DNA from 2 places in the Desulfosporosinus sp. FKA genome. Region 1 is predicted to be linked to the other one. Evidence: predicted binding sites of a transcription regulator. Region 1 holds the regulator's gene; the other holds the start of a gene.

Evidence for each region. The regulator LexA, encoded in region 1, represses DNA repair genes until DNA is damaged. The targets are predictions, from matches to a motif close to CNAACANNTGTTNG.
Region 2: the regulator LexA is predicted to act here: its motif matches at 2,484-2,497, upstream of recA (recombinase RecA).

Annotation. Positions count from the first base shown of each region.
Region 1 is NZ_NAHZ01000033.1:147,174-156,863, forward strand. Features, by position in the region: gene hflX (GTPase HflX) at 1-1,496, shown strand, start outside; gene B5771_RS20005 (methionine gamma-lyase family protein) at 1,529-2,794, shown strand; gene lepB (signal peptidase I) at 2,863-3,408, shown strand; gene B5771_RS20015 (D-alanine--D-alanine ligase family protein) at 3,539-4,642, shown strand; gene lexA (transcriptional repressor LexA) at 4,932-5,549, opposite strand; gene B5771_RS20025 (M23 family metallopeptidase) at 5,665-6,537, shown strand; gene B5771_RS24850 (hypothetical protein) at 6,611-6,850, shown strand; gene B5771_RS20035 (hypothetical protein) at 7,055-7,468, shown strand; gene B5771_RS20040 (metallophosphoesterase) at 7,922-8,815, opposite strand; gene B5771_RS20045 (hypothetical protein) at 9,112-9,387, shown strand; gene B5771_RS24400 (hypothetical protein) at 9,464-9,604, opposite strand; gene B5771_RS20050 (amidohydrolase) at 9,626-9,690, opposite strand, start outside.
Region 2 is NZ_NAHZ01000014.1:24,443-34,132, forward strand. Features, by position in the region: gene B5771_RS03080 (competence/damage-inducible protein A) at 1-600, shown strand, start outside; gene B5771_RS03085 (DEAD/DEAH box helicase) at 590-2,203, shown strand; gene recA (recombinase RecA) at 2,522-3,553, shown strand; gene B5771_RS03095 (regulatory protein RecX) at 3,531-4,052, shown strand; gene rny (ribonuclease Y) at 4,318-5,865, shown strand; gene B5771_RS03105 (hypothetical protein) at 6,049-6,558, shown strand; gene B5771_RS03110 (TIGR00282 family metallophosphoesterase) at 6,671-7,453, shown strand; gene B5771_RS03115 (stage V sporulation protein S) at 7,576-7,836, shown strand; gene B5771_RS03120 (dipeptidase) at 7,920-8,873, shown strand; gene B5771_RS03125 (PHP domain-containing protein) at 8,908-9,690, shown strand, end outside.

The DNA of each region.
Region 1 (9,690 bases):
GCCTAACCCGTTTGACACAGCTCTGGAATCGGGAGATTTGTGTTTACCTTTCCCGCGGGGGAGTACTGATTGCGGCAGCAGTGGGAAGACATGCTGCAGTTACTCTCCCGCCCCTTAAGGGAAGATCTCAAAGCAACCATTTGCGCTGCCTGCATACACATCCCAATGGAGTTCCAACACTTAGTTCTCTTGATTATAGCGCCCTGACATCGTTAAGGCTGGAAAGTATGACAGCTATTGGAGTAAGCCAAGGTGAACTGACGGGTTTTCAGCTTGCTTATCTTACAAGTGACGGTAATCCTTTCGTAGTTGATCTTAGCCCGAATAACTGGCAGGAGTTTGACTATTACAATTCAATACCAGATCCTTCTCACGATCGCAAGGGGCGGAAAAAGACAGAGACGAAACCTGAAAAAGAGCGTGCTTTTCTTCTGGCCTTGCAAGAGGCAGATCAGGAGTTTAATGAGGATTTGGAAGAGCTGGCAGAGTTAGCACTTACTGCGGGAGTCGAGGTCGTTGGGCAGCTTGTCCAACTGCGCCGTAACGGCCAGTCACGAAGCTATATAGGCAGCGGGAAGCTGGAAGAATTAGTTCATCGGCTTCAGGAAACAAGGGCCGAGGTCCTGATTAGTGATGATGAATTGTCCCCGACACAACTGCGGACCCTGGAAATGGAAACGGGATTGAAAGTATTAGACCGCACGGGGCTAATCTTAGATATTTTTGCCCAGCGTGCCCGTTCTCGTGAAGGTAAACTTCAGGTGGAACTGGCACAGCTAAAACATTTGCTGCCTTATTTAACAGGACAAGGACAAGCTTTATCCAGGCTAGGCGGCGGAATTGGATCCCGGGGTCCTGGAGAAACCAAATTGGAGCTTGATCGACGGAGAATGCGCGAACGAATCAATCTTCTGGAAAAAGAGCTGAGAGCTGTCCTGCAGCATCGAGAGATTCAAAGGCGTCAACGGGCTAAAAGCGGTTTAACGGTAGTAGCCTTGGTGGGCTATACAAATGCCGGAAAAACGACGTTTATGAAAAATGCTATGGAGCAGGCAGGCTTTCGTTCTGATATTCCCAGCGGAGAAAATAAATTATTTGCGACTTTAGATCCTATTGTTCGCAGAGTTCAAATTAAACCTGCGCTTGAAATTCTGCTGAGTGACACAGTTGGTTTTATCCGCAAACTGCCTACTAAGCTGCTTAGAGCATTTTTGGCTACCCTCGAAGAAGTTCAGCAGGCTGATGTTCTTATTCATGTCCTAGATGTAAGCCATCCGCAGGCAATTCAACAGGCTGAGACTGTTCACGAGGTTTTAGGACAATTGGAGTGTCAAGAAAAGCCGGTCATCACACTTCTCAACAAAGTTGATAAAGTTCGGGATAATGAGGAAATCTCAAAGCTGGCCCAGGTTTTGCCTTATCCTATCTCTTTATCGCTTAAACGCGGGGATTCTTTAAATCCTGTCTGGACTGTCTTGGAATCTATGCTAGAGTAATTTATCTATTAAACGTTATAAGGAGGAGCATCGTGTTTTTGAATCCCAATTGGCCGGAGTTTATTCATAAAGCAGTTGCAGAGGCAGAAGAAGTTCTCCGCCAACAATTGCCCTATCTGCAAGAAGTTTCGGCATTAAATCATGAAAAAGTACTAAGAGCTTTTCAAGAAGAACGTGTTTCTGCCTATCATCTTCAGGGAACAACGGGCTACGGTCTTGGAGACAGCGGACGGGACGTCCTTGACCGAGTGGCAGCTCGTATCCTGGGGACAGAAGCAGCTCTTGTACGGGGGCAATTCGTTTCGGGTACTCATGCCATTGCCGCTGCTTTATTTGGTGTCCTTCGTCCTGGCGATCAAATGATTTCAGTAAGTGGTACACCCTATGATACTCTCGAGGAAGTCATCGGACTTCGAGGAAAAGGACAAGGAAGTTTGCTGGATTTTGGGGTAAGCTATCAGGAGATCCCTTTAGACAGCCAAGGAAATATGCAGTTAAAATTGTTGAAAGAGGCTCTTACGGCTAAAACCAAAATGGTGATCGTCCAGCGTTCGCGGGGCTATGCTTGGAGAAATTCCCTAACGATTGCCCAACTCAAAGAACTTGTTGACTTCGTAAAAAGTCGCTTTCCTAATGTGGTAATATTTGTTGACAATTGTTACGGTGAATTGGTAGAACCTATGGAACCTGGCGACATTGGGGCAGATTTAATGGCCGGATCGCTCATCAAAAATTTAGGCGGGAGTATTGCCCCTACCGGAGGGTATATTGCCGGACGGTCTGACTTAGTCAGTTTGGCTGCACAGCGTTTAACGGCACCTGGAGTTGGCGGTCATATGGGTGCGACCCTGGAATGGGAGCGCTTATTTTATCAAGGATTGTTCTTTAGTCCTTTAACGGTGTCTGAAGCTCTAAAGGGAGCGGTTTTTTCCGCGGCTTTTTGGCGAGCTTTAGGTTTTGAAGTTAATCCCGAACCTGAATCGCCCAGAACGGATCTTATTCAGGCTGTAAAGCTTGGGTCGAGAGAAAAAATGATTGCCTTTTGTCAGGGACTTCAGAAAGGTTCTCCAATTGATGCTCACATTAAACCTGTTCCTTCCGGCATGCCGGGGTACGAAGACGAAATTATCATGGCCGGCGGGACATTTATCCAAGGTTCAACGAGCGAATTTTCTGCGGATGGTCCTTTAAGAGAACCTTATATTGCCTACCAGCAAGGGGGTATTTCTCAACGGTATATTCAAACGGGAAATATTTTAGCAGCCCTGAATTTATGGCAGCAAGGACTTTTAGGTTAAGTATTGATCTTGATATTTGGAACTTTGACCATCCTGTGATACTATTAAACACAGAAAAGGGGTGGATTATGGAAGAGTTAGAATCCAAGAAAAGCACGACTCGCTTTTTTGTAGAATTACTAGAAATAGTCCTTATTGCCTTCGCCCTTTCCTGGGTGTTGCGGACTTATGTTGTTGAAGCACGTAAAATACCTACCGGTTCGATGCTTCCGACAATTCAGCTTCAAGACCGGGTCATTGTTGATAAGTTTTTCTTTAAGGAGTTCGGTCATTTGACCCGAGGGGATATTGTGGTTTTTAAACCGCCTGCGAGTGCCCATGCAACGGAAGATTTTATTAAACGTATTATTGGTTTGCCCGGAGATAAGATAGAGATACGTAATCACACGACATATGTCAATGATAAACCACTCTATGAACCCTATATCTTAGAAAAATCAAAAAATGATTTTGGTCCCGTAGTTGTTCCTAAGGATTCTGTATTCGTTATGGGTGATAACAGAAATAACAGTGATGATTCAAGGGTTTGGGGTTTTTTACCGATAAAAAATATTACGGGCCGTACATTGTTCCGCTATTGGCCGCTTGATCATTTTGGAGCTCTCGCCCGCTAAGGTGGGAGCTTTTTTAAATTTGCGGCATATACTAAAGTGATGAATCTTATCACCATAACTAGTGTTACTTACTAACATAATCAAGCAGAAAATTATAGTTAAACGAATACTTATGAGAGGGTGGGGGATTGTGGAAAATCACAAAATCCGTGTGATTCTAATCTTTGGCGGGCGTTCAGGGGAGCACGAAGTTTCTCTAAACTCTGCTCAATCTATTTTTAAAGCGATTGATCGCAATCGCTATGATGTTGAAACTATCGGAATTAACAAGCAAGGCCAATGGTTCTGGGGTGTTCTCCCTCAAGATATTATTAGGGAGGGGTTTTCTGGGAGCAATCAGTCTCCCCAAGTAACTCTTGTACTTGATCCATCCGATCCGCGCTTTATTGCCTTAGATGGCCGAACACTTCCTAATGAGGGTAAATTTGACTTTGTTTTTCCAGTCCTTCATGGACCCTATGGGGAAGATGGAACGCTGCAAGGACTTTTAGAAATGGCCAATGTTCCCTATGCAGGTTCAGGTGTCCTCGGGTCTTCTCTCGGCATGGACAAAGACCGCATGAAAGTGGTATTCCTGGATAAAAAACTTCCTTTAGCCAATTACCTGACATTTCTGCGTTCTGATTACTTGAAGCAGCCGGAGGCTTGGGTGTCAGCCATTGAAGCTAAAATAGGATATCCATGTTTTGTGAAACCAGCCAATTTAGGCTCCAGCGTGGGTATTTCCAAGGCCCATAACAGTTCAGAACTGATTCAAGCTTTAAACTTGGCGACGACTTATGATCGTAAAGTTGTCGTCGAAGAGAATATCGTGGGCAGAGAAATCGAAGTTGCTGTCTTAGGCAATGATGACCCGAAGGCCTCATTGCCCGGTGAAATTTTGCCGGCAGAAGAATTCTATTCTTATGAAGCAAAATATTCGGATATTGGTTCCAGTTTGAAAATACCGGCGCCTCTTCCTCAATTCATCATTGAACAATTACAGAGTATGGCCATTGAAGCGTATCGTGCAGTTGATGCAAGCGGCCTCAGCCGTGTGGATTTTTTCCTGACAGACAAGAATGAAATTATCCTCAATGAGATTAATACCTTGCCGGGATTTACTGAGATTTCAATGTACCCGAAACTTTGGGATGCAACAGGCATTCCCTACGCCAAACTGATTGATCATTTAATTACCTTGGGATTTGAACGGTTTGAGGAAAAACAAAAGAGCAAAATATCAAAAGATTAGTGAACCAAATGCTATGTGCGCCCTGCAAGCGCAACGAAGCATGGTTCATGGTATGGGAATCACGCCCACTTGTAGAAGTGGGATTCATACAATTGGATTAGTTTATAAAGCAATGGGCTGGAGCAAATGAGAAAGACGTTTGTTCCAGCCCATTATTTTTCCACTTTACTATTTAGAGTCCCTCACCGAAGCCCCGATGTTCAGCTTTAGCTGAACGAGTTCACTTAAGTTCGTGAGTACTTAACCTAAGTAAGAGGGATGATGCATATCTTAATTAGGGAGTTTGGAGTTAATGCAGGGTGCGAAAAACACCGATGACCTTGCCTAAAATCGAAACATCTTGGGAGTAGATGGGTTCCATTGCCGAGTTTTCAGGTTGAAGACGAATGAGTGTTCTTTCTTTAAAAAATCGCTTTACTGTTGCTTCGTCTCCAATTAAGGCAACGACAATTTCTCCATTGCGCGCTTCATTTTGCTGATGAACGATAATTAAGTCTCCATCTAGGATTCCAGCCTCAATCATGCTTTCCCCCTGAACTCGCAGCATAAAAACATTTTCCTGATGGACGAGGTCAGCAGGCAAGGGAAACGTTCCTTCCATATTTTCTACAGCCAAAATGGGCTGCCCTGCCGTTACGCGACCAATAATTGGAATATGAACAACTTTCCTTGAGTCGAGAGTGTCACTGGTGTCGTCTAAAATCTCGATGGCCCTTGGTTTCGTGGGATCTCTCCGAATATATCCTTTATCCTCAAGAGTTTGAAGATGCCCATGAACTGTAGAACTAGACAATAACCCAACAGCTTCGCCGATTTCTCTAACGGAAGGGGGATATCCTTTTTTGTGGATTTCTTGCTTAATAAAATCCAAGATTCTAGTTTGTCGTTCTGATAAATCTGGATACATATTTTCACTCCCTACTTATAGTTATGTATATTTTACCATTCCTTGAAACAAAGCGCAAACAAATGTTCGAAACCAGTGAATTAAAGAGGAAAGCTAGAGAAAAGGAGATGATAATTTGCGAACTAAGGTTCAGTGGAATTATTTCATAGCATTGACTCAAATTCTTTGTCTGATGGCTGCAGCCTTGGTTTTTTGGAACTTACTCCATCGTTCTCCCAGCCAAGATAAGGATATATATCCTTACTTGCTCTCGATTTCTCCTAACCTCGTGAAGGAATGTTCCCAAGAGTATCGGTCCGGCAAAGTAGTTTCCTGGGAGGATCTGCTGGCAATTCGTTCAACACTTTCTCCCCAAGAGACTCAATTCTTAATCGAACAGCTCAAAAATAAGATTTCTTTCCAAAACTTATCCTGGGGGAATATTCCTCTGCCAACAAAGAATCTAGTAACAAGACGTCGAGATATATTAGTTCACGTTCAATATCTCACGCCAGGCAGGTACAGATTCCCGGTAGTTGGAAAGACATGGTTTGAAGATAGTTTCGGTGCGGATCGTGAAGGAGGCAAACGTGTTCATGAGGGGACGGACCTTTTTGCTCCGGAGGGTACTCCGATAATCAACATTTGTGGTGGAAGAATAGAACAGCTGGGATGGAATCGCCTGGGTGGAGAACGAGTTGGAGTTCGCGGCGATGATGGAAATTATTATTATTACGCTCATTTGGCAACAATATCGTCTAAATTGGTAAAAGGAAAACGAATTGAAGCAGGTGAAGACGTTGGAACTATGGGTCATACGGGAGATGCTTTGACGACACCTGATCATCTTCATTTAGGTATTGAACTCCCAAATGGTCAGTGGATAAATCCTTATCCTTTTCTCGTTGTCTGGCAATATTGGGCTGATCAGCGAATCAACGCGGCGATTCTTAATCTTTCCAAGGATGAAAGGAATTTATTAATTTTGTCCAGAGTCGGTATTTTATGATATGATAGAAAATGACATAAATCCAATAGCCGATAACTCATAAAAATAACTAAATTCTGAGGGATTGATAAACTTGAAAACAATTGGTAAACCATGTATTTTGGAAGACCGGCTTTGCACAGATTGTGGTGAGTGTGATCGCTGCGATCTTGACCCAAGTAAAATATGTGATAATTGTTGTCAGTGTATAGACACTCTTGAAGGTGATTATGCCGAAATCGGAATTGATGATATACTAATAAATAAGGAAGATCGAAGTTCTGGGAAAAGACTCCGTAGAAAAGGCATAAACTATACTTTTAAACATCGATAAGGGTCTTAAGAAGAGAAGAGCAAAACCCCTATGTTGGAAACTCCAATATAGGGGTTCTGTTATGATACATCTAAAAAAAGAAGCGATTTTACAATATATTACAATATTCCGGAAGGTAATTATTGACTGTTTATAGAAAATAAGATTAACAATTTAGTATCCGTGTTAATAACACTTAAATTAGGATTGAGGTGGACTAAACATATGATTAATCAAATAATTGAATCTTGTCGCAGGATCAGTTTTCAGGTTAATTTATTTGAATTACTGGAAGGTCTGTCCATTTTAGTACTAATAGCAGTGATTGTTTTGCTACAGAGAAAAATTCTTAGTTATGTAAGAAAGGAAAGTATAATTGATGAGCGGATAAGAGAAACAAGCGCCAGAATTGCACGGGTGGTGGCGGAAATAGAAGAATCAAAAGAAGAAACAAAAGAAGAAATTAAAGGGCAGTCTAAAGAAGAGACGTGCCAAGCGGAGAACTCTGCAACAGACCTCGTTTCCAGTAAACAAGAAACCGATAATAATGTTCCTAAAGGAAAGAAGACTCGAGCAATGTCAATGGAAGAACGATGGGCGGAGTTTGAAAAGAAAAGAGCGATACGCACTACAGCGTGATGATGTAGCCACACCTAAAAAGGTAGTCATTAACATAAAACCAACATTATGAATATGCTATTACTGAGTCAAGCCATTTCAAAATGATACGATCGTAATGATTGGGGGGTGGAAAATGCCAACTCTGGGTCTTGTATGGACGTGGCCATACTGGCTTAATTATTGGGGAGGACCATATGGCGGCGCTTTCGGGTGCGGGTGTTATCCAGGCTTAGGGCGGAGGTGGTGGTAATCACTTTTTTACTGACCTTTCTCATCTCAAATTTACAGCTCTTAAAATCATAAATCTGCAGATTTAATCTTATCTTTATGGTATCAATATACACTAGTAGATTGATGCCATATTTAATGTCCGGTATCTTCCGAGGCACTTAATTGCATCCGACGATGTTATAAACCAATGTAAAATGTAATCGGAAGTAAACTATACATAGGAATACTGGATAAATTGTCCTAGGAATATTGAAAGTCAGATAACTTTCTTGGCCCTTCCAGAAACTCTTTGGCGATAAATAATGTTCCGTCGTCCTTAGTTTTGACACTCCATTTGACAAGTGCTATTGATCCATCATTGATTTCGATTCCTGTGATACTTCGCGGATGGACACAGCTCCCGTCATTAAAATAGGGGGGGGCGCCTACATCCGGGAACATAGGTCTATGAGTATGCCCGGCAATGAGCAGATGTTTATTTACCTTTACCCATTCAATCAGTACTTGATCCACATCTTCTTTTTTTTCATAATTTTTTGCTGTACTTGTAGGGTCATTCATACCGAATAATTCGAGGTGTTTCCATAAATATCTGACGAGAAATCTTGATAATCTCCAAAGCTCATAATCCATAATATTTACTTGGTGTCCATGAATTAAGAGGATCTTCTGATTTGTTTCTTGATATCTTAAAATTAACCCCTCATGTAGTTTTAGATCCTTAAATAAGGGGATAAACCTTTTTTCTTGTTCATCAAAGTATTGATATAAGTTATTGAATACATAATTCTCGGATTGTTTAACGATATCGTGATTCCCCCAGATCATATAGAGCCGGCCTTCATTGTAAAATTTAGAGAGGAGCAGAAAAGTATCATTATGTATATTAATGATATCGGTTAGTTTATTATTTTTCCAGAGTTCATCACCATCACCAACTTCGATGTAGGTATAGTTTTCATGGTAGTAATGGTTTAAGGCTGCGTAATAAACATTTTGGTTTTTGGAAAAATCATCAGCCCAACTTCCGTCTCCTCTATGGATGTCACTCATTAGGATAATTTTTGAGGAGTTGTCAAACAGAATCTCTTTCGCAGTTTGAAATATCATTGAAATACGTTCTAACTTATCCATGTCAGCCTCCTCGTTAACCTAATCAAAACAATACCCAAGCAACAGCTGGTTATAATCTAATATATTGGCTGCAGGCAAAAAGGGTGCACTTTAAGTGCACCCTTTTTGCTGAGAATTATTCGTATTAAAAAAATTTATCTGGAACGTAAAAGTGATTAACACTTACTCTTCTGACGCTGGAAATATAACCTTAAGAGCTGAAAAAAAGATGGCGATGGACAATCATATCTAGAGTTAAGTTATGGGATAATGATAAAATGATTATCAAAGAGGTATAAAAATGGAGGTGATATTACTTGGACGAGCATGTTGAGGAAATAAAACCTATAAGCAGCATCCGCCCGGCTCGAAAGATCGGGTTTGCCGATTCTCGTAAAGGGCGGCGGGAAACGATGTATCACTTTGACAGAAAGAACGTTCAAAAGAGAATGGAACCCAAAGCATCTTCCTTGAAAAAGGTGCCAACCCACAACGAAACCTGCGCTAATAACTTTGCATCGATTTCGGAAGAGATCATGGATATCAAGAAGCGTTTGCCTTTCGACAGAGCTAAAATTATCCCAGAGGAGTAATTTGTTACCCTTAAGACTCGCCTCTAAACTTAAATGAGCATCGGAAGTATTTGAACTTTTGGTTGTAAGCAGAGATTTAAGAATGACTTAATTTCTCCCAGTCATCTAAAGACATCGATTCCCAATAGCCGCAGCTTCTGCATAGCACAATTTCTTGCTCGTTAATATAGGTGTAATAATACTTTTTACTGTTGCATTTTGGACATCGTAATACCATGTTGAAAACTCCTTAAAAATACTAAGATTTGAAAGACAGTTTTCCGTTTTTCGAATATGCCAGTTGACCATTGACAAATGTATAGA
Region 2 (9,690 bases), on a different contig from region 1:
GGTACGGAAGCAACATCACAGGAGGCGCTGGACTCTTTAAATCAAGCCGAGGATGAAATTAAAAAGCGTCTTGGTGACAAGGTATTTGGCTGCGATCAGGAAACCATGATAGGGATTGTAGGGCAAACTTTAAAAAAGAATCATTTGACCATTTCTACTGCCGAGTCTTGCACCGGCGGCTTAATTGGTGCGGCCTTAACTCAAGAATCAGGTAGTTCTGAGTTCTACCTGGGAGGGGCTGTAAGCTATTCGAATTCCTTAAAACAACAATTACTGGGAGTCAATGAAATGACTCTTCAGGAATTCGGAGCAGTAAGCGATGAAGCTGCTAGAGAAATGGCCGAAGGAATTCGGCAAAAATCGGGATCAGACCTCGCCATCTCAGCCACCGGTATTGCCGGCCCGGATGGCGGCAGTGACCTGAAACCCGTGGGGTTGGTTTATATTGGATTTGCTTCAGCGGAGAAAGTTTATGCTAAAAAGTTTCAGTTTTATGGAGAACGGGAGTCTGTACGCCAATTGACTGTTCAGGCAGCCCTAAATGAGATAAGGCAACAGATGTTGAATAAGGAAAGGGGATTACACATAGGTGATGGTTGAACGTTTACAATCGTTTGGGGATATTCAGTTAAGCAAGCAAATATTACAAGGTTTGTCTGAAATGGGATTTGAGGAGCCTTCGCCAATCCAACAACAGGCTATTCCTGTAGCTTTAGAAGATGCCGATATTATTGGGCAGGCTCAGACAGGAACAGGTAAAACCGCTGCCTTCGGGATTCCGATTACTGAAAAAGTCAATGCTAAATTTCAAGCCGTACAAGCCCTAATCGTAACTCCGACTCGTGAACTCGCTATTCAGGTGGCTCAGGAAATGGCGAAAATCGGCAAATATAAACATGTTAAACCTTTGCCAATCTATGGTGGTCAGCCAATTGACCGTCAAATTCGCGCTTTGCGTATGGGATACCAAGTAGTTGTCGGAACCCCAGGAAGGTTGTTGGACCATTTAAACCGAGGTACTTTGCGGTTACAGTATGTTAAGATGGTCGTTTTAGATGAAGCGGATGAAATGCTCGACATGGGGTTCGTTGAGGATATCGAGGGACTTTTAAAAGCTGTGCCCGAAGAAGGCCGCCAGGTTATGCTTTTTTCCGCGACGATGCCTCAGGCGATTCGCAAGTTAGCACAGACGTATATGAGGAATCCTCGCTCAGTGACGGTTAGCAGAGATGAATTAACAGTTCCCCTCATTGAACAGGTTTTTTATGAGACGAGAGAAAGTAAAAAAGTCGATGCTTTATGTCGGATTATCGATATGGAGGATATAGGACAAGGGATTACCTTTTGCCGAACAAAACGAGGAGTTGATGAACTTGTCGTAGCTCTTGAAGCAAGGGGATATTTTGCGGATGCTCTCCATGGGGATCTAAGCCAGCAGCAACGGGATCGGGTCATGAAGCGTTTTCGCGACGGCAAAACGGAAATGTTAGTTGCTACTGATGTTGCGGCCAGAGGCATTGATATTAGCAATTTGACCCATGTTATAAACTTCGATATTCCTCAAGATCCTGTGTCCTATGTGCACAGAATTGGGCGTACAGGACGTGTCGGTCGACGCGGACAGGCTATAACCTTGATCTCCCCCAAGGAATATCGTCAGCTGCGCCTTATTGAAAATTTAATTAAAACCAGAATACGTCGCCGGGAACTTCCTTCCTTAGCCGATATTAGCGAACGACAAGCGGAAAATCTGAAGAATCAATTGGTTAAATTGATTCAAAGCGATCGCTTAGGAAATTATCGAGCCATTGTCGGAGATCTGCTTGAGGAATATGATTCTACGGACGTTGCCGCAGCAGCTTTAAAGTTTGCCGTCGAGGGAGCTAATTCTGAAGACCGCATAGACGATAATGATCCAGACGTTAATCACTTTGGAAACACTGGAGCGGCGTCGGGTATGGTGCGTTTCTTTATGAATATAGGCAGAGTCCAGCAAATTCGTCCTCAGGACATCATACGCTGGATTGCTGAAGAAAGCGGAATCCCGGGAAATATTATTGGAATGATTAATATTTACGACAAATTCACCTTCGTTGAAGTTCCTGAAGAATATGCCTCAAGAGTTTTGAGCTGCATGCATCAGGCCATGATTAAAGGACGGAGAGTTAGTGTTGAACCGGCTAAGGCACGTGAAAACACCTGATTTTAGTTGAGCATCAATACTATAAGGAAAACCCGGCTTCGCCGAGCCATATCGTAAGGGAAGCCGTTGGCAGCACTTACGCTGGAAAGTATGCAATTGAAGGTTATTCTTTCAGACAGTATGAAAAAAGCTAGTCTTTAGGGGCTCAGCTTTTTTATATTATTATCATCGCTTTTGTTATATAATGGTGTCGATAGTTGTCCTGCTGCATTGAAGCATAAACATTGACAGTTACGATGTCCGCCCCTATAATGATAAGCGAACAGGTGTTTTATTAATACGAAAATTTGTTTTTAACCACGTTGAGGAGGATGGAAGATGGCCGAAACAAATAAGCTAAAGGCTCTGGATGTTGCCTTAGCCCAAATTGAAAAGCAGTTTGGTAAGGGTTCCATTATGAAGCTGGGAGAATCTGCGACAATGTCGGTTGACGTTATCCCTACAGGTTCATTGGCCTTAGATTTGGCTCTGGGTGTTGGTGGAGTACCGCGTGGGCGGATCATTGAAATATATGGGCCTGAGTCTTCCGGCAAAACTACTGTGGCCCTGCATATCATAGCCGAGGCGCAAAAACTCGGAGGAGTAGCGGCATTTATTGATGCTGAGCATGCCTTAGATCCGGTATATGCCAAGGCTTTAGGTGTTAATCTTGAAGATTTGCTGGTTTCTCAGCCAGATACGGGGGAACAAGGTTTAGAAATATGTGAAGCCTTAGTGCGCAGTGCTGCAGTTGATGTTATTGTGCTTGATTCAGTGGCCGCTTTAGTACCTCGAGCGGAGATTGAGGGAGAAATGGGTGACAATCATGTCGGGCTGCATGCCCGCTTAATGTCTCAAGCCTTGCGTAAATTAACGGGTTCAATCAGTAAAAGCAACACATGTGTTGTTTTTATCAATCAAATTCGTGAAAAGATTGGTGTTATGTTTGGCAGCCCGGAAACGACAACTGGAGGGCGGGCTTTGAAATTTTATGCCACCATCCGTATCGATATTCGCCGTCAAGAAGCTCTTAAGCAAGGCCAAGAGATTATTGGCAACAAAACCCGCGTGAAAGTCGTTAAGAATAAAGTGGCTCCTCCTTTTAAATCTGCTGATTTTGATATTATGTACGGAGAAGGAATTTCTAAAGAAGGAAGTATTGTCGATATAGGAACGGATATGGAAATAATATCAAAATCAGGTGCCTGGTACTCTTACAATGGAGAACGATTGGGGCAAGGACGAGAGAATGTCAAGGAATACTTGAAACAGCACCCGGACATGGCCCAGAAACTTGAACAGCTGATTCGTTCAAATATGAGCTCAGCGCCTTCTACGCCAATGGAAGATGATTCCTTTGAAGAAGAATAATTCCCCTAAAAGTGCATGGGAAGCTGCTTTAGACTGCTTATCCCGAAGAGCCCTGACGAAGCGTGAACTGGAAACTCGTCTTAACAATAAAGGGTATGAGAACAGTGAAATTCAGAGTGCTGTCGACAAATTGCTGGGTTATGGCTATCTTAATGATCATGAACTCGCTTTAACCTATGCAAAGAGTCGCCTTCAACGATATTCACGCCGAAGAGTCACCATGGATATGCGAAATCGCGGAATTGCTTCCGATTTAATTGAGCAGGTCTTGGAGGAAGTTTATTCGTGGGATGAAGAAGCAAAACTCTGCTTAGCCTTGGCGCAAAAGTGGCGGGTTCAAGAAGAACAACGCTGGGAAGAAAAGGCTCTAAAGGATTCAGACAAAAAGACAGTGCCTCAAGAATTATGGGTACAGCAAAGGGTTGTCCGCAAACTTATCCAACGAGGATACCCATCAGATATAGTGCAAAATGTTCTGGCAAAAATGCGAATAGAATAGCCTCATTTAGGACAAGCTTGACAATAATTACAAATGATATTAGAATCTTAACAGAGACCTGTCTCTGTTAAGATCTAACCTTTATGGTTTTCTTATAGATTTCGAGGTAGTCATTTTTAATATTGTTTTTGACTAACGAGAGTTGTAGGAAGGGGAGAAGGCTGGAAGAACTCCCGTATTAAAGGTTGCTTAAGAGACTGGTTTTGAACCAGTTTTTTTATTTATTTGTTAAATTTTGAATTTTTACAAACAAGGAGGTGTAAATGTGATTGGAATATTTTTGACCGGTTTAATTGCCATCTTAGTTGGATTAGCTCTAGGAGCCTTGGTAGGTTGGCATATTCGTAGAAATACTGCCGAAAAAGTTATGGGTACTGCCGAAGAAGAGGCAAAACGGATTGTTGAAAATGCACTTTCTGCTGCAGAAAGCAAAAAACGTGAAGCAATTGTTGCTGCAAAAGAAGAGGCCATGCATATTCACAATGAGGTTGAAAAAGAAACACGCGAACGTCGAAATGAACTCCAACGCTTAGAACGGAGATTGTTACAAAAGGAAGAGAGCTTAGACCGTAAAATTGAGTCAATTGAACGGAAAGAGGAAAATTTGCATCGTAAGGAAGGCGAGGTAGATTCCCTCAAAGAAGAATTGAATCAGCTTGTAGATAAAGAACAAGCCGAATTAGAACGTTTATCCGGTATGACCTCGGAAGAAGCAAAACAGCTCCTTCTGAAAAGAGTTGAAGAAGAGGTTCGCTATGAGTCAGCGATAATGATTAAAGAAATTGAGACTCGCGCCAAAGAAGAAGCCGAAAAGCGGGCGAAAAACGTTATTTCACTAGCCATTCAACGTTGTGCTGCGGATCACGTGGCTGAAACTACCGTATCTGTTGTGGCACTGCCGAGTGATGAAATGAAAGGGCGAATCATAGGCCGCGAGGGACGCAATATTCGAACATTGGAAACGTTAACTGGAATCGATCTTATTATTGATGATACACCTGAAGCAGTAATTTTATCTGGTTTTGACCCTATACGCCGAGAGGTAGCGCGTATTGCTTTAGAGAAACTGATTGCTGATGGCCGTATTCATCCTGCTCGCATTGAAGAGATGGTTGAAAAGGCTCAAAAAGAAGTGGATCAAAAGATTCGCGAAGAGGGAGAGCAAGCTACTTTCGAGACAGGAGTTCATGGATTGCATCCGGAATTGGTTCGGCTGCTTGGCCGACTAAAATTCCGAACCAGCTATGGTCAAAATGTGTTAAAACATTCCACAGAGGTTTCTCATCTTGCGGGATTAATGGCTGCCGAATTAGGAGTGGATGTTCAATTAGCAAAACGAGCCGGACTTTTGCATGATATTGGCAAAGCGGTGGATCATGATCTAGAAGGAACTCATGTTCAAATTGGTGTAGATCTGGCCAGAAAATACAAAGAGTCCGTTGATGTTATACATGCTATTGAAGCTCACCACAATGATGTAGAACCTAAAAGCCTTGTTGCCGTACTAGTAGCGGCAGCTGACGCGGTTTCGGCTGCTCGCCCGGGTGCACGACGTGAGACTTTGGAAACTTATATTAAGCGGCTGCAAAAACTTGAGGAAATCGCAGAGAGCTTTGAGGGAGTTGAAAAATGCTTTGCTATTCAAGCGGGGCGTGAGGTACGCATTATTGTTAAGCCGGACAAGATCGATGATGTACTCGCACCACGAGTAGCGCGTGAGATTAGTAAGCGCATTGAAGAAGAACTTGAATATCCTGGGCAGATTAAAGTTGTTGTTATCCGTGAAACGAGAGCAGTTGACTTTGCAAAATAAACAAGTTATTTATGATCAGGCGACGTTGAGTCGCCTGATTTTTTATCCTCTGAGAAAGTATAACAACTTTCCGCGAAATCCTTTCCTTCAGCATAAGTGTAAATTAAGAATAATGCAGGAGATTAGATTCTTATGACGAATAATTTCTATGATAGCTCAAAGCAATAGAGAGGATTGACAAAGGTGTTAAGCAAAATACATAAGGATTTAAAGGAAGATTCAGAGGGAGCGGATCTATTAACTTCTATTTTAACAAGATATCCTGAATTAGGAGCGGTTCATTATTGGTGTGAGGAACATGCCCTTAAGTTTACATTTATGCTCAGGCAGTCTTTAGAGCTTGAAACAGTACAGAACGTGCTTCGACCTGCTTTGGAGCTCTATCATCATCTTGAACGTCAATCGATACGTGTTTTTCAAATAAGTTGTCACAGTGAGGAAGATGTTTCTGTTTTAAAAGTAGTCCGAGATTTAGAAAGCATTAGTCAAGAGGAAGTAGGATTATTAGTTGAATTATTGAAGGGTGCGTTTGCCAAACAGCTGGTTTATGATGAGACAAGCCTTCCTGAAGAAGAGTTGGAAATTCATGAAGAAGTCATTAATCAAATACTTTCTTCAATTAAACATATGGATATTTCTAAAAATGTTATAGCTTTGAGAGATGAGGGACGTGTTTTGGTTTTTAATAACTAGACGCTATATTGTCTAGTGCCCTGCAAGGAATAATTTTTGTGTTAGTTTTATTGTGAAGAAAAAGGGTAAGAATATGTGAAAAGTCCCATGGATTGTAGCGGGAGGTGTAATGTTGCGTATACTTTTTGTCGGAGATATTGTAGGTAAGCCTGGGCGGGAAGCCATTAAGAGATTTTTAAAGCCGCTTCAGCAGGAATATACTATTGATGTTACAATAGCAAATGCAGAGAATGCTGCAGCAGGAAAAGGATTAACAAAGGAAATTGCCGCAGAACTTTTTGATTACGGAATACAATTTTTTACGATGGGGAATCATGTATGGGACAATCGAGATATTATGAATTTTATAGATCAAGAGACTAGAATGATCCGACCTGCTAATTATCCCGTTGGAGCACCTGGCCGGGGATCGGGGCTTATACGAGTTAATGGCTGTAAAATTGGCGTGTTAAACTTATCAGGGCGGGTGTATATGACACCTTTAGACGATCCTTTTAGTGGAGCCATCCGTTGGATTAACCAGCTTAAGCAGGAGACTCCTATTGTTCTCGTTGATTTTCATGCTGAGGCAACTTCGGAAAAGGTTGCCTTAGGATGGTTTCTTGATGGAAAAGTCAGTGCGGTTGTTGGAACTCATACCCATATTCAAACCACGGATTTCAGAGTCCTTCCTCATGGTACCGCTTATATTACGGATGTTGGAATGACGGGTCCAAGAGATTCGGTATTAGGTATTAAAAAGGAGATTATTATTAATCGATTTTTAACTCAGCTTCCGGCCAAGTTTGAATTAGCAACAGGGCCAATCCAAATTAATGCGGTAGTGATTGATATCGATGAGAAATCTGGAAAGGCTGTAAAAATCGAAGCTATTCAACGAGACTTTGAACATTAAGGAATTTAATATAAAAATCTGAAAACTTAGTTAAAAAAAGAGGATTTCCTTCGATCCTTCTCGAATAGATATTCAAAGTAGTGGTAATACCTGTAAAAAGAATTCGAGCAGGAGGATGAATTATGGATGTATTAAAAGTTTCAGCAAAATCAAGTCCCAATGCTGTAGCTGGAGCACTTGCTGGGGTTTTGCGCGAAAGTGGCGGAGCTGAGCTGCAAGCCATTGGGGCAGGGGCTTTGAATCAAGCGGTAAAGGCTGTGGCCATTGCACGTGGTTTTGTAGCGCCTGGTGGAGTCGATCTTGTTTGTATTCCAGCTTTTACAGATGTTGTTATCGATGGAGAAGAAAGAACAGCCATTAAATTGATTGTTCAGCCACGCTAGGTTAATAAAAAGCACCTGTTTGTGAGTACAAGCAAACAGGTGTTTATTTGTGTAAATTTTTAATCTGAGAGGGTGTGTTGTGATTGGATAAATGTTTTATTGTTGACGGGCATTGTGACAGTATTGGCCACTTGAGTAACCAAGGGAGGTCGGTGTCTGTTCCTAATGAGGGCGGCCACTGGGATATTCCAAGAGCAAAAAGCGCTGACATCTCTCTTCAGTTCATGGCAGCCTTTATTGAAACTAAGTTTAAACCATTAATGGCAACGATACGGGGATTTGAACTTATTGAAACCATTCGCGATTTTGTGGAGGATAATTCTGATCAGCTGTTTTTAGTTGAAAAAAAATCGGACTTAAGCCGAATTCCTGATCCGACAAAGATAGGAGTTTTGTTAAGTGTTGAAGGCGGGGAAATAGTTGGTGAAAATTTATTTTTGTTAGATATAATTTATCGTCTTGGGGTCAGGTCACTTGGTCTAACCTGGAACCATCGCAACGCTCTTGGGGACGGAGTCTGGGAACATGAGACTAAAAGCAGGCTGACGAAGCTGGGGCAGGAAGCTGTTCAGCGAATGAATCAATTAGGAATGCTGATTGATGTTTCTCATTTGAATGAGAACGGGTTTTGGCATGTTTTAGAACTATCAAAATACCCTATAGCGGCAACGCATTCTTGTGCCTATTCCCTTTGTCCCAATCCACGCAATTTAACAGATGATCAGTTACGAGCTTTGGCAAAGAATAAAGGCATTGTGGGAGTTAATTTTTATCCTGGATTTCTAAAAGAGAGCGGCCCTGTCACTCGCAAAGATGTTGTTCGACATATATCCTATATTGCCGATATTGCCGGTGTTGAAACAGTAGGGTTTGGATCAGATTTCGATGGCATTGATGAAACTCCAGACGGACTGGAGAATGTAAGTGACTTTTCTTATCTCTTGGATGATTTAACAAAAGCCGGTTTCACGTCAAAAGAAATCAAACAGATTTCAGGCCGAAACTTTATGCGAGTATTATCAGACGTGCTAAAATAATTAAAGACATTTAGGGAAAGGGGTAGTAGAAGTATTGGACCTAGCAAGGGGACTCTGCGAAGTTGATTTACATTGCCATACAACGGCGTCGGATGGGCTGTTAACACCTACTGAGCTTGTTCGTTCTGCCGCAATTCTAGGATTAAAAGGGATTGGTCTCACCGACCATGATACCATTCAGGGCTGGAGAGAGGCAGAACAAGCAGCAAACGTCCATCAAATTCAACTTTTAAAAGGAATTGAATTGAATACCGATTGGAATGGGAAGGAAGTGCATATTTTAGGATATGAGCTTGATGGTTCATCGAATGATTTAAAGCATCAGTTGAAAAAATTGAGAGATGCACGTAAACTAAGAATGTTTGAAATTCTGGATCGATTGCAATATTTGGGGATTTCGATCGAAGCTAGGCAAATTCAAAAGTTCGCTAGAGGTGAATCAATTGGTCGGCCTCATATTGCCGAAGCACTTATGGAACAAGGTTATGTCAACACTATCAAGGAAGCATTTGAACGTTACATCGGAAAAGGTGCTCCAGCTTATGTCCCGCTTCATAAGATAACCCCTGAGGAGGGCATTGAACTAATCAGGAAATCTCATGGAGTTGCCGTTCTTGCTCATCCAGGGATCAATCGTCTTGAAGAAGGAATTCGGCCTTGGATTGAGGCTGGCCTTCAAGGAATTGAAGTATCTCATTCGGAACATAATCAAGAAGACGAACTTCGATATCGTTCGTTAGCCAAAAAATATCACTTAGTTATGACGGGTGGATCAGATTTTCATGGTGAGGAGCGGAAGCCTGGAGTAAAGCTCGGG